DNA from 2 places in the Bradyrhizobium sp. BR 1433 genome. Region 1 is predicted to be linked to the other one. Evidence: predicted binding sites of a transcription regulator. Region 1 holds the regulator's gene; the other holds the start of a gene.
The links. The regulator PhoB, encoded in region 1, activates phosphate uptake and scavenging genes when phosphate is short. The targets are predictions, from matches to a motif close to TGTCATNNANCTGTCAT.
Positions count from the first base shown of each region.

Region 2: a site for PhoB is predicted at 3,357-3,373, ahead of phnC (phosphonate ABC transporter ATP-binding protein). Genes of this name have one in related genera too.

Region 1 covers NZ_JBPUGG010000001.1:4,268,927-4,273,927, forward strand. Annotated here, with positions in the region: gene ACSKB9_RS20815 (aspartate aminotransferase family protein) at 1-508, opposite strand, end outside; gene ACSKB9_RS20820 (GcrA family cell cycle regulator) at 996-1,508, shown strand; gene phoB (phosphate regulon transcriptional regulator PhoB) at 1,701-2,411, opposite strand; gene phoU (phosphate signaling complex protein PhoU) at 2,557-3,273, opposite strand; gene pstB (phosphate ABC transporter ATP-binding protein PstB) at 3,380-4,198, opposite strand; gene pstA (phosphate ABC transporter permease PstA) at 4,195-5,001, opposite strand, start outside.
Region 2 covers NZ_JBPUGG010000001.1:7,176,873-7,181,873, reverse strand. Annotated here, with positions in the region: partial or broken gene phnE (phosphonate ABC transporter, permease protein PhnE) at 1-438, opposite strand, end outside; gene phnE (phosphonate ABC transporter, permease protein PhnE) at 435-1,319, opposite strand; gene phnD (phosphonate ABC transporter substrate-binding protein) at 1,403-2,335, opposite strand; gene phnC (phosphonate ABC transporter ATP-binding protein) at 2,415-3,230, opposite strand; partial or broken gene ACSKB9_RS34500 (chloramphenicol acetyltransferase) at 3,442-4,108, shown strand; gene ACSKB9_RS34495 (alpha-D-ribose 1-methylphosphonate 5-triphosphate diphosphatase) at 4,105-5,001, shown strand, end outside.

The DNA.
Region 1 (5,001 bases):
CCTCGATGTCGCCATGCGGCACCTGGTCGAAACCGTCCATCGGCGGGCCGAAGCCCTCGAGATATTTCGCCGAGCCGGTCGCCGCCAGCGTGCCCAGCGTGCGGCCGTGGAAGGCGCCCTCGAAGGTGATGATGCGGTAGCGCTCGCCATGGCCCTTGGAGAAGTGATAATGGCGGACCAGCTTGATCACGCCCTCCATCGCCTCGGCGCCGGAATTGCAGAAGAACACGAAGTCGGCAAAGCTCTGCTCGCACAGCCGCGCGGCAAGCACCTCGCCGTCCGGGCTCTTGAACAGGTTCGACATGTGCCAGAGCTTGGTCGCCTGTTCCTGCAGCGCCTTGACGAGATACGGATGCGCGTGCCCGAGCGCGTTGACCGCGACGCCCGAGGTGAAATCGAGATAGCGGTCGCCGTTGGTTGCGATCAGCCAGGCGCCCTCACCGCGCTCGAAACCGAGATCGACCCTGGCGAAGACGGGGAGCAGATGCGACGTGGCAGCGTTGGTCATGGCGATCACTGACGGCTTTTGAGCCGACAATTGCCGCGCGCCTTGACGCCAGCGCAGCAACGGCCAGCTTCGGAAAACAAAACGGCCGCCTTTGCGGGCGGCACGTGGCGGGCATTGTATGCTGCGGTCGGTAAGTGTCAATCGCCACGAAGTGGCCTTCCTGCAATGCGAAACGAGCGCAATCCGGGGCATTCCGGTGCGGTGGAAAAGCCTCATCGCAACGCTTAACTGTGTGGGAACATGTGGACGCACGGCCGCGGACTCTTGCGCCAGAGTCACGCCATATTGTAGCGTTTGGCCTGTCGGGTACGACATCTCGTGCGGCGGTACTGGACCCTCTAAGTAGCCTTTGTGTCTCGCGTAAACGTTCGGGCGCAACACCGTGCCCGGCGAGGGCTAAGGGATTCTGGCCGCAGGGATATTTGTCCAGATTGGCTCGCAGCGCCGCTCCAATGCTTGGCCGGCGCTACGCGAAGGGAAGAATGCGATGACTGTATTGACCTGGTCCGACGATCGCGTCGAGCAGCTGAAGAAGCTCTGGGAGTCCGGCCTGTCGGCCAGCCAGATCGCGGCGGAACTTGGCAATGTGACGCGAAACGCCGTGATCGGCAAAGTGCATCGGCTCGGCCTCTCCGGCCGCGCCAAGGCACCCTCCACGGCCGCGCCGCGGCAGCGCAAGGCCCGCCCCGCCCAGCACATGATGCGGGTGGCGCGCCCGGTCTCGCGCGGCAACACCGCGCTGGCGCACGCCTTCGAGGCCGAGATGGAGCCCGATCCGATCTCCTACGACAATGTGGTGCCGATGAGCCAGCGGCTGTCGCTGCTCGAGCTCAACGAGGCCACCTGTCACTGGCCGGTCGGCGATCCCTCGAGCCCGGAATTCTTCTTCTGCGGCGGCAAAGCGCTCGGCGGCCTGCCCTATTGCGCGCATCACTCGCGCGTCGCCTACCAGCCCGCCGCTGATCGCCGCCGGCCGTCGGCGAAACCGCAGATCAAGTGAGCACTCGGGAAAACGACGGAAGACCTCAAAAACAAATCCCCGCGAAAGCGGGGATTTTTTTGTGGCCTCCACCGTCATTGCGAGGAGCGTTAGCGACGAAGCAATCCATCGTTCCGCGTTTGCGGTGAAATGGATTGCTTCGCTACGCTCGCAATGACGACGCTGGATGGGCCGGGGCTAAGCCAACGCCCGTTACGGCTGCGGCTCGGCCTTGGCAAAGCGGTCGTCGAGCGCGTAGCCGGCGCCGCGCACGGTGCGGATCGGATCCTGCTCGCGGCCCGGATTGAGCAGCTTGCGCAGGCGGCCGATATGCACGTCGACGGTGCGCTCGTCGATGTAGATGTCGCGGCCCCAGACGCTGTCGAGCAGTTGCTCGCGGCTGAACACGCGGCCGGGATGCTCGAGGAAGAATTCGAGCAGGCGATACTCGGTCGGCCCGAGATCGATGGGACGGCCCGAGCGCGCCACGCGGCGCTTCTCGCGGTCGAGCTCGATGTCGCCATAGGTCAGCACGGTCGCAAGCCGCTCCGGGCTGGCCCGGCGCAAGAGGCCTTTCACCCGCGCCAGCAACTCCGGCACCGAGAACGGCTTGACGATGTAATCGTCGGCGCCGGTGGCAAGCCCGCGCACGCGCTCGCTTTCCTCGCCGCGCGCGGTCAGCATGATGATCGGAAGCTGCTTGGTCTCGGGCCGCGCCCGCAGGCGGCGGCACAACTCGATGCCGGACAGGCCCGGCAACATCCAGTCGAGCACCACGAGGTCGGGAACGCGCTCCTTCAGCCTTGTATCCGCATCGTCGCCGCGCCCCACCGTCTCGACATCGTAGCCTTCCGCATCGAGATTGTAGCGCAACAGCGTCGTCAGCGCTTCCTCGTCTTCGACTACCAGAATGCGTGCGCTCATCGGTCTAAGTTCTTTCTCTGTGGTGATCCGTTGCCCAGACGCAAACCGAAACGCTTACTTCCTCGAGCATAGTCCCCGCGGAAACGAGTTGTCGCGAGGATCATCCAGTTTCGCTCTTGCCGGTTCCGCGCTTGCCGATCATGCCTCAGTTGCCCGGCACCGTGGTGGCAAAAGTGGTCATGTCGCCCTTCGGGCGCTTGTCGGTGATCTGCTGGCCCTCGATCATGTAGAACACGGTCTCGGCGATATTGGTGGCGTGATCGCCGATCCGCTCGATGTTCTTGGCGCAGAACATCAGATGGATGCAGAACGAGATGTTGCGCGGATCTTCCATCATGTAGGTGAGCAGTTCGCGGAACAGCGAGGTGCAGATCGCATCGACCTCCTCGTCGCCCTTCCAGACGTTCATCGCCGCCGGCAGGTCGTGCGCGGCATAGGCGTCGAGCACCGACTTGACCTGCGACAGCACGAGGTCGGTCATGTGCTCGAGGCCGCGGATCAGCTTCAGCGGCTGGAAATCGCTCTCCAACGCCGCGACGCGCTTGCCCATGTTCTTGGCGAGGTCGCCGATCCGCTCGAGGTCGGTGGCGACGCGCATCGCGCTAACGATCTCACGCAGGTCGATCGCCATCGGCTGGCGGCGGGCGATCGTCAGCACCGCGCGCTCTTCGATGTTGCGCTGCAGATTGTCGATCTCGATGTCGGCGGCGACCACGCGCTTGCCGAGCGCGACGTCGCGACGGATCAGCGCGTCGACCGACTCGGTAATCATCCGTTCGACCAGGCCGCCCATCTCGGCGACCAGGCGGGTCAACTCCTGCAGGTCGCTGTCGAATGCCTTGGCGGTATGTTCAGAAGCCATCGCTTGTCTCCCTCAACCATGATCCCGGGGATCATGGTATCGTGTCGTGAATTTTAGCATGACCTGATCGGAAAACCGGTTTCCACTTTTCCGGATCATGCGCCGGTCAACCGAACCGGCCGGTGATGTAGTCCTGGGTGCGCCGATCGCTCGGTGAGGTGAAGATCTTGTTGGTGTCGTCGAACTCGATCAGCTCGCCGAGATACATGAAGGCGGTCTTGTCGGAGACGCGCGCCGCCTGCTGCATGTTATGGGTGACGATCGCGATCGTGTAGTCCTCGGAGAGCTCCTGGATCAGCTCCTCGACCTTGGCGGTCGAGATCGGGTCGAGCGCCGAGCACGGCTCGTCGAACAGGATCACCTCGGGGCGCACCGCCACGGTGCGCGCGATGCACAGGCGCTGCTGCTGGCCGCCGGAGAGCGACAGGCCGGAGGCGTTCAGCTTGTCCTTGACCTCGTTCCAAAGCGCGCCGCCGCGCAACGCCTTCTCGACCCGGTCGTCCATCTCGGACTTCGAGATCTTCTCGTAGAGGCGGATGCCGAAGGCGATGTTCTCGTAGATCGTCATCGGGAACGGCGTCGGCTTCTGGAACACCATGCCGACGCGCGCGCGCAACAAGTTGAGGTCGAGCTTGGGGTCGAGAATGTTGGTCTGGTCCAGCATCAGCTGGCCGACCGCGCGCTGGCCCGGATACAGGTCATACATCCGGTTGAAGATGCGCAGCAGGGTCGACTTGCCGCAGCCGGACGGGCCGATGAACGCCGTGACGCGGTTGGTGCCGAGCGTCAGGTTGATGTTCTTCAGCGCGTGGTGCTCGCCGTAATAGAAGTTGAGATTGCGCACCGTGACTTTCGGCGGCGCTTCCGGCAGCGGAACCTGCGGAACGTGGCCTGCGGCAGTCGTGGAGACGGAAAGCTCGGTCATTTTGCGGCCCTTTCGGCACCAAGGATACGCGCGCCGATATTCAACGCGAGCACGGTGAATGTGATGAGCAGCGCACCGCTCCACGCCAGCTCCTTCCAGTAGGCGTAGGGGCTCTGCACGAAGTTGTTGATGGTCACCGGCAGGTTGGCCATCGTCTTGGTCAGATCCAGGCTGAAGAACTGGTTCGACAGCGCGGTGAACAGCAGCGGCGCGGTCTCGCCGGCGACGCGGGCGGTCGCCAGCAGCACGCCGGTGATCAGACCCGATCGCGCAGCACGATAAGCGATCCGCTTGATCACCAGCGAACGCGGCAGGCCGAGCGCGGAGGCGGCCTCGCGCAGCGGATTGGGCACCAAGAGCAGCATGTCCTCGGTGGTGCGCAGCACGACCGGGATCACGATCACCGCGAGCGCGAGGCTGCCTGCGATCGCCGAGAAGCCGCGCATCGGCACCACCACCGCACCATAGATGAACAGGCCGATGATGATCGAGGGCGCGCTGAGCAGGATGTTGTTGATGAAGCGGATCACCGAGGTCAGCTTGTCGTGCTTGCCGTATTCGGCGAGGTAGGTGCCGGCGAACAGGCCAAGCGGCGCGCCGATGCCGACGCCGATCACGGTCATGATGACCGAGCCGACGATGGCGTTGAGCAGGCCGCCTTCGGTCGAGCCGGGCGGCGGCGTGTTCTGGGTGAACAGCTGCACGCTGAGGCCGGCAAGGCCGTTATAGAGCAGCGTGATCAGGATCAGCGCCAGCCAGGTGACGCCGAACAGAGCCGCGCCGACGCAGAGTGCGCGGATGAC
Region 2 (5,001 bases), 2.9 Mb from region 1:
ACGTTGATCCAGACCAGCGCCCAGATCAGCGTATCGACGCCGCGGATCGAGTTCCAGGAAGCGGCGCACCGGAAAGCGGATCAGGTTCGAGGGGATGATGTTGCGCGCCGCCAGCAGGCTGACCGGCAGCGCCAAAACCGCGGCAAGCGTGGTGCCGAGCACCGCGATCGACAGCGTCTCGCCGAGCGCCTGCATGTAGAGCGGGAACGACGAGCCCGGATTCGGCGGGAGCATCAGCATGGTGATCCAGCCGAGCTGGCCGAGGCCCGCGATCAGCCTGGACGGCGAGAAATCGAGATCGACCAGTCCGAACACGAAGATCGCGAGCGCCGCCGCGATCATGGCCGGCATCGCCAACCGTGCCGATGCGGGACGTTCGAAGACGTCGGGGTACTTCGCGCGCAGTTCCGTGGTGTCCGGCCTCGGCATCTGGCTCATCGACGGGTCTCCTTGCCGAACAGCCGGCCGCGCAGCCAGCCGGTCGAGATGTCGATGATGAAGACCGTGACGATGATGGTGATGAGGATGGCGCTGACGTCGGAATAGTAGAACTTGCGGATCGCGACCACCAGCTCCTGGCCGATGCCGCCGGCGCCGACGAAGCCCATCACCGACGCCTCGCGGACGTTGATCTCGAAGCGCAGCAGCGCATAGCTGGCATAGCCGGCCGAGACCTGCGGCAGCACGGCAAAGCGCATGCAGGACAGCCAGCTCGCGCCGGTGGAGCGGATGCCCTCGACCGGCTTTATGTCGGCATTCTCGACGATCTCGGCGAACAGCTTGCCGAGCGCCCCGGTGGTGTGGATCGCGATCGCCAGCACGCCGGCCATCGGCCCGAGGCCGAACGCGATCACGAAGATCAGCGCGAACACGATGCCGGGGACGGTGCGCGCGAATTCCAGCAGGCGGCGGATCGTGAAACGTACCCATGGGCCCGGCGACGTATTCTGGGCCGCGAAGAAATTGAGCGCGAAGGCGAGCACCGCACCCGTCAGCGTGCCGACATAGCTGATCAGGATCGTCTCGCCGAGCATCTTCAGCCACTTATGCCAACCCCAGAACCATTCGGCGGGATCGGTCCAGACCCGCGCGCCGGAATCCAGCGTCAGGATGCGATCGAAATAGCTGACGAAATTGCCGAAATAGGTGAACAGCGTGCGCAGGTTCACTTCCGCGCCGAACGCCGCGATCACCAGCACCGCACAGAATGCCGCCGTTGCCAGCGCGGCCTTCAACCGCTTGCGTGCGACGGACTTGCGGTAGGCGTCCTCCAGCGTCGCCAGCTGCTGCGCTGGAAGAATGGATACGGCGGTCGCCATCGACGCGTGCCAGTCCGGTTCGGAATTGAGTGGGGAGAAAGGGCCGGGCTATACGCCCGGCCCTCGTGACGTCAGGCGTGCGATCAGCTCGCCTTCTTGCGCAAGCCGTCGACGAACTTGATCAGCTCGATGGTGCCGTCCCAATCCTTGGTGGTGGCGGGATGGAAGCCCTTCTTCTGACCGTCGGACAGACGGTCGAAGGCGGCCTTGTCCTTGGTCGGGGCGTCGAAGAAGGCCTTTGCGATCGCAGCCTTCAGGTCCTCCGGAAGATCGGTGTTGTACGCATAGGGGCCGTTGATGATCAGCGCCGACTTGTGGATGATGCGGAAATCATCCTTCTTCATCGCCGAGCCGTCGGCATTCTTCAGCATGCCCTTGGTCAGCATCTGGGCGAGCGTGGAATCGTCCTCGTTGGTCCACTGGTTGGCGGCCACATCAACAGTTCCCTGCGACAGCGCCAGGACGGCGTTCTCGTGGCTGCCGGTGAACACGACCTTGCCGAAAAAGCCTTCGGCGTTCGCGATGCCCATCTTGTTGAGTTCGAAGCGCGGCACGTTGTTGCCGGACGTCGAGTTCGGATCGACCAGGCCGAGATTCTTGCCTTTCAGGTCCTCGACGGTCTTGTACGGGCTCGACGCCTTGACGAAGAACACCGAGTAATAGCCGGTCGAACCGTCGGCGTTCATATCGTTGGCGAACGCGTCGGTCTTGACGCCGGTCAGGCGCGCGCGAGAGAACGAGGCCGAGCCGTAGCTGGCGATCTGGATGTTGCCGGCGCGCTGGCCTTCGATGACGGCCGCGTAGTCGTTGGCGATGCGCAGTGTGACCTTCACGCCGAGCTCCTTCGACAGATACGCCACGAACGGCGTCCAGCGCTCGGTGACGCCGGAGGCGTTCTCGGCCGGCACCACCGCGAAGGTGAGCTCCGGATACTTTGCCTTCCAGTCCTGCGCGGAGGCCGAACCGGCAAATGCCAGCGCGGCGGCGCCAGCCAGAATGATGCGACGAGTGAACATGACTACCCCTCTTTTGTTGTAGTTGCACCTGTTGGCCGGGCAAAATGCCCGGCCTCCCAGATTGAAAAATGCGCGACGCTCAGGCCGCGGCTGCGGTGCCGAGTGCCGGCGCAGTTGCACCGTCGGGCGCGGGCAGCGGTGCTGCGCCGATGACGTCATTGGCCTCGAGGTCATAGAGCTCGCGGACGATATGGTCGGTGAGCGCCGCGGGGGCGCCATCGAACACCACGCGACCTGCGGCCATGCCGACCAGGCGGTCGCAATAGGTCCGCGCCAGGTCGAGCGAGTGCAGATTGCAAAGCACCGTGATGCCGAAATGCTTGTTGATGCGCAGCAGCGCGTCCATCACGATCTTGGTGTTGCGCGGATCGAGCGAGGCGATCGGCTCGTCGGCGAGAATGATGTCAGGCTCCTGCACCAGCGCGCGGGCGATCGCGACGCGTTGCTGCTGGCCGCCGGAGAGCTGGTCGGCGCGCTGTGCCGCCAGCTGGGCGATGTCGAATTGCTCGAGCGCCGACAGTGCGAGCGCCCTGTCCTGCTCCGGCCAGACCTGCGCCAGCGAGCGCCATGACGGAATCTGGGCCAGCCGGCCCATCAGCACGTTGGTCAGCACATCAAGGCGGCCGACCAGATTGAACTGCTGGAAGATCATCGCCGAGCGCGCGCGCCACCGCCGCAGTTCCTTGCCGCGCAACGCGGTGACGTCGGTGCCCTCGAACAGGATACGGCCGGAGGTCGGATCGGCGAGACGGTTGATCATCCGCAGCAGCGTCGACTTGCCGGCGCCGGAGCGGCCTATCACGCCGACAAAGCTGCCCGGCGCGATCGAAAAGGACGCGTTGTCGACTGCGGCTTTCGTGCCGAAACGGCACGTCAAACCTTCCACCACCAGCATGTAATGCTCCAACCGCGCCTCGTTGGGCCATCGCTATCCCCGGCGTTTTACAGTTATGTGACGACAGCGCTGCGGTGCGGCGATCGTCCACACCCCTCCCTTGTCGCTCCCTTGCCGTCATCGCAACGTCATGATGTTGTCATCGAGCATCCCGATGACGAGCGCGCATCCCCCGGAAGCCCAAGATTCTTGAAGATTTGCGGAGGCCCTGATGGCCGGAAAAACACTCTCGGTTGTGCCGACCGTCGACCCGACCGCGTCGGTCCGTGAGAGCAAGCTCGGCAAATATACCGAGGTCGGCGCGCGCACGATCCTGCTTGAAGTCAGCATGGATGACTATTCCTACGTCGTGAACGACAGCCAGATCACCTACACCTCGATCGGCAAGTTTTGCTCGATCGCGGCGATGACTCGCATCAACCCCGGCAACCACCCGATGCATCGCGCGAACTCAAGCGCATTTCACCTACCGCGCCAGCGCTTATTTTCCCGGAGAGAGCGACGACACCGACTTCTTCAACTGGCGACGTGCGCATCACGTGCATATCGGCCATGACGTCTGGATCGGGCACGGTGCGATCCTGTTACCAGGACGGAACATCGGAACCGGCGCTGTCGTCGCTGCCGGCGCGATCGTGACCAAGAACGTTCCCGCATACACCATCGTTGCCGGCAATCCGGCGCGGCCCGTGAAGCGGCGCTTCTCCGAGACGATCGCCGACCGCCTCGCCGCGCTCGCATGGTGGGACTGCGATCACGAGACGCTCCGCCGCGTCCTGTCCGACTTTCGCAAGCTCGCGGTCGAGGAATTCCTCGACAAGCATGAGGCCGAGGCCGTATCCCAATCACAGAACAAACAACGGAGCGCCGCATCGTGACGGACATTTTCATCGAGGGCGGGCGCACGCTGGTTGACGGCGCCTTGGTCGAGACCTCGCTGCGGACCGCTGGTCGCGACATCGGCGCGCTCGACGCCGAGCAGGGTCGCGCCGCGCTTCACATCGATGCTAGTGGCCTCCTGGTGCTGCCCGGCATCATCGACCTGCATGGCGATGCGTTCGAGCGGCAAATGATGCCGCGCCCCGGCGTCGACTTCCCGACCGACGTGGCGCTGATCGACAGCGACCGGCAGGCGATCGCCAACGGCATCACCACCGTGTTCCACGGCACGACCTGGTCGTGGGAGCCCGGCCTGCGCAGCGCGGAGAATGCGCGCAAGCTACTCGATGCGATCGAGGCGCTGCGGCCGCAGCTCGCCGCCGACACCCGCCTCCACCTGCGTCACGAGACCCACAATCTCGAGGCCGAGGCCGAGATCATTCAATGGCTCGGTGAAGGCCGCATCGATCTGTTCGCCTTCAACGACCATAGCAACGTCAAGCCGAAGAAGCGCAACCAGCTGGCCGAGCGCACCGGGCTCTCCGTCGAGGCCGTCAACGACATGCTCGACCGGATCGTGGCGCGCCGCCCCGAGGTGCCCGCCTCGATCGCGCGACTGGCCGCCGCCGCGCGCGCGGCCGATATCCGCATGCTGTCGCACGACGACAACAGCCCGGCGATGCGCCAGGAGTTTCGCGCGCTGGGCGCCACGATCGCCGAATTCCCCGTCAACGAGGAGACCGCGCGCGATGCTGCGGCGGCGGGCGACTTCATCGTGTTCGGTGCGCCCAATGTAGTGCGCGGCGGCAGCCACACCGGCTGGACCAAGGCATCCGACATGATCGCGCAAGGCCTGTGCTCGGTGCTGGCGTCGGACTACTATTATCCGGCG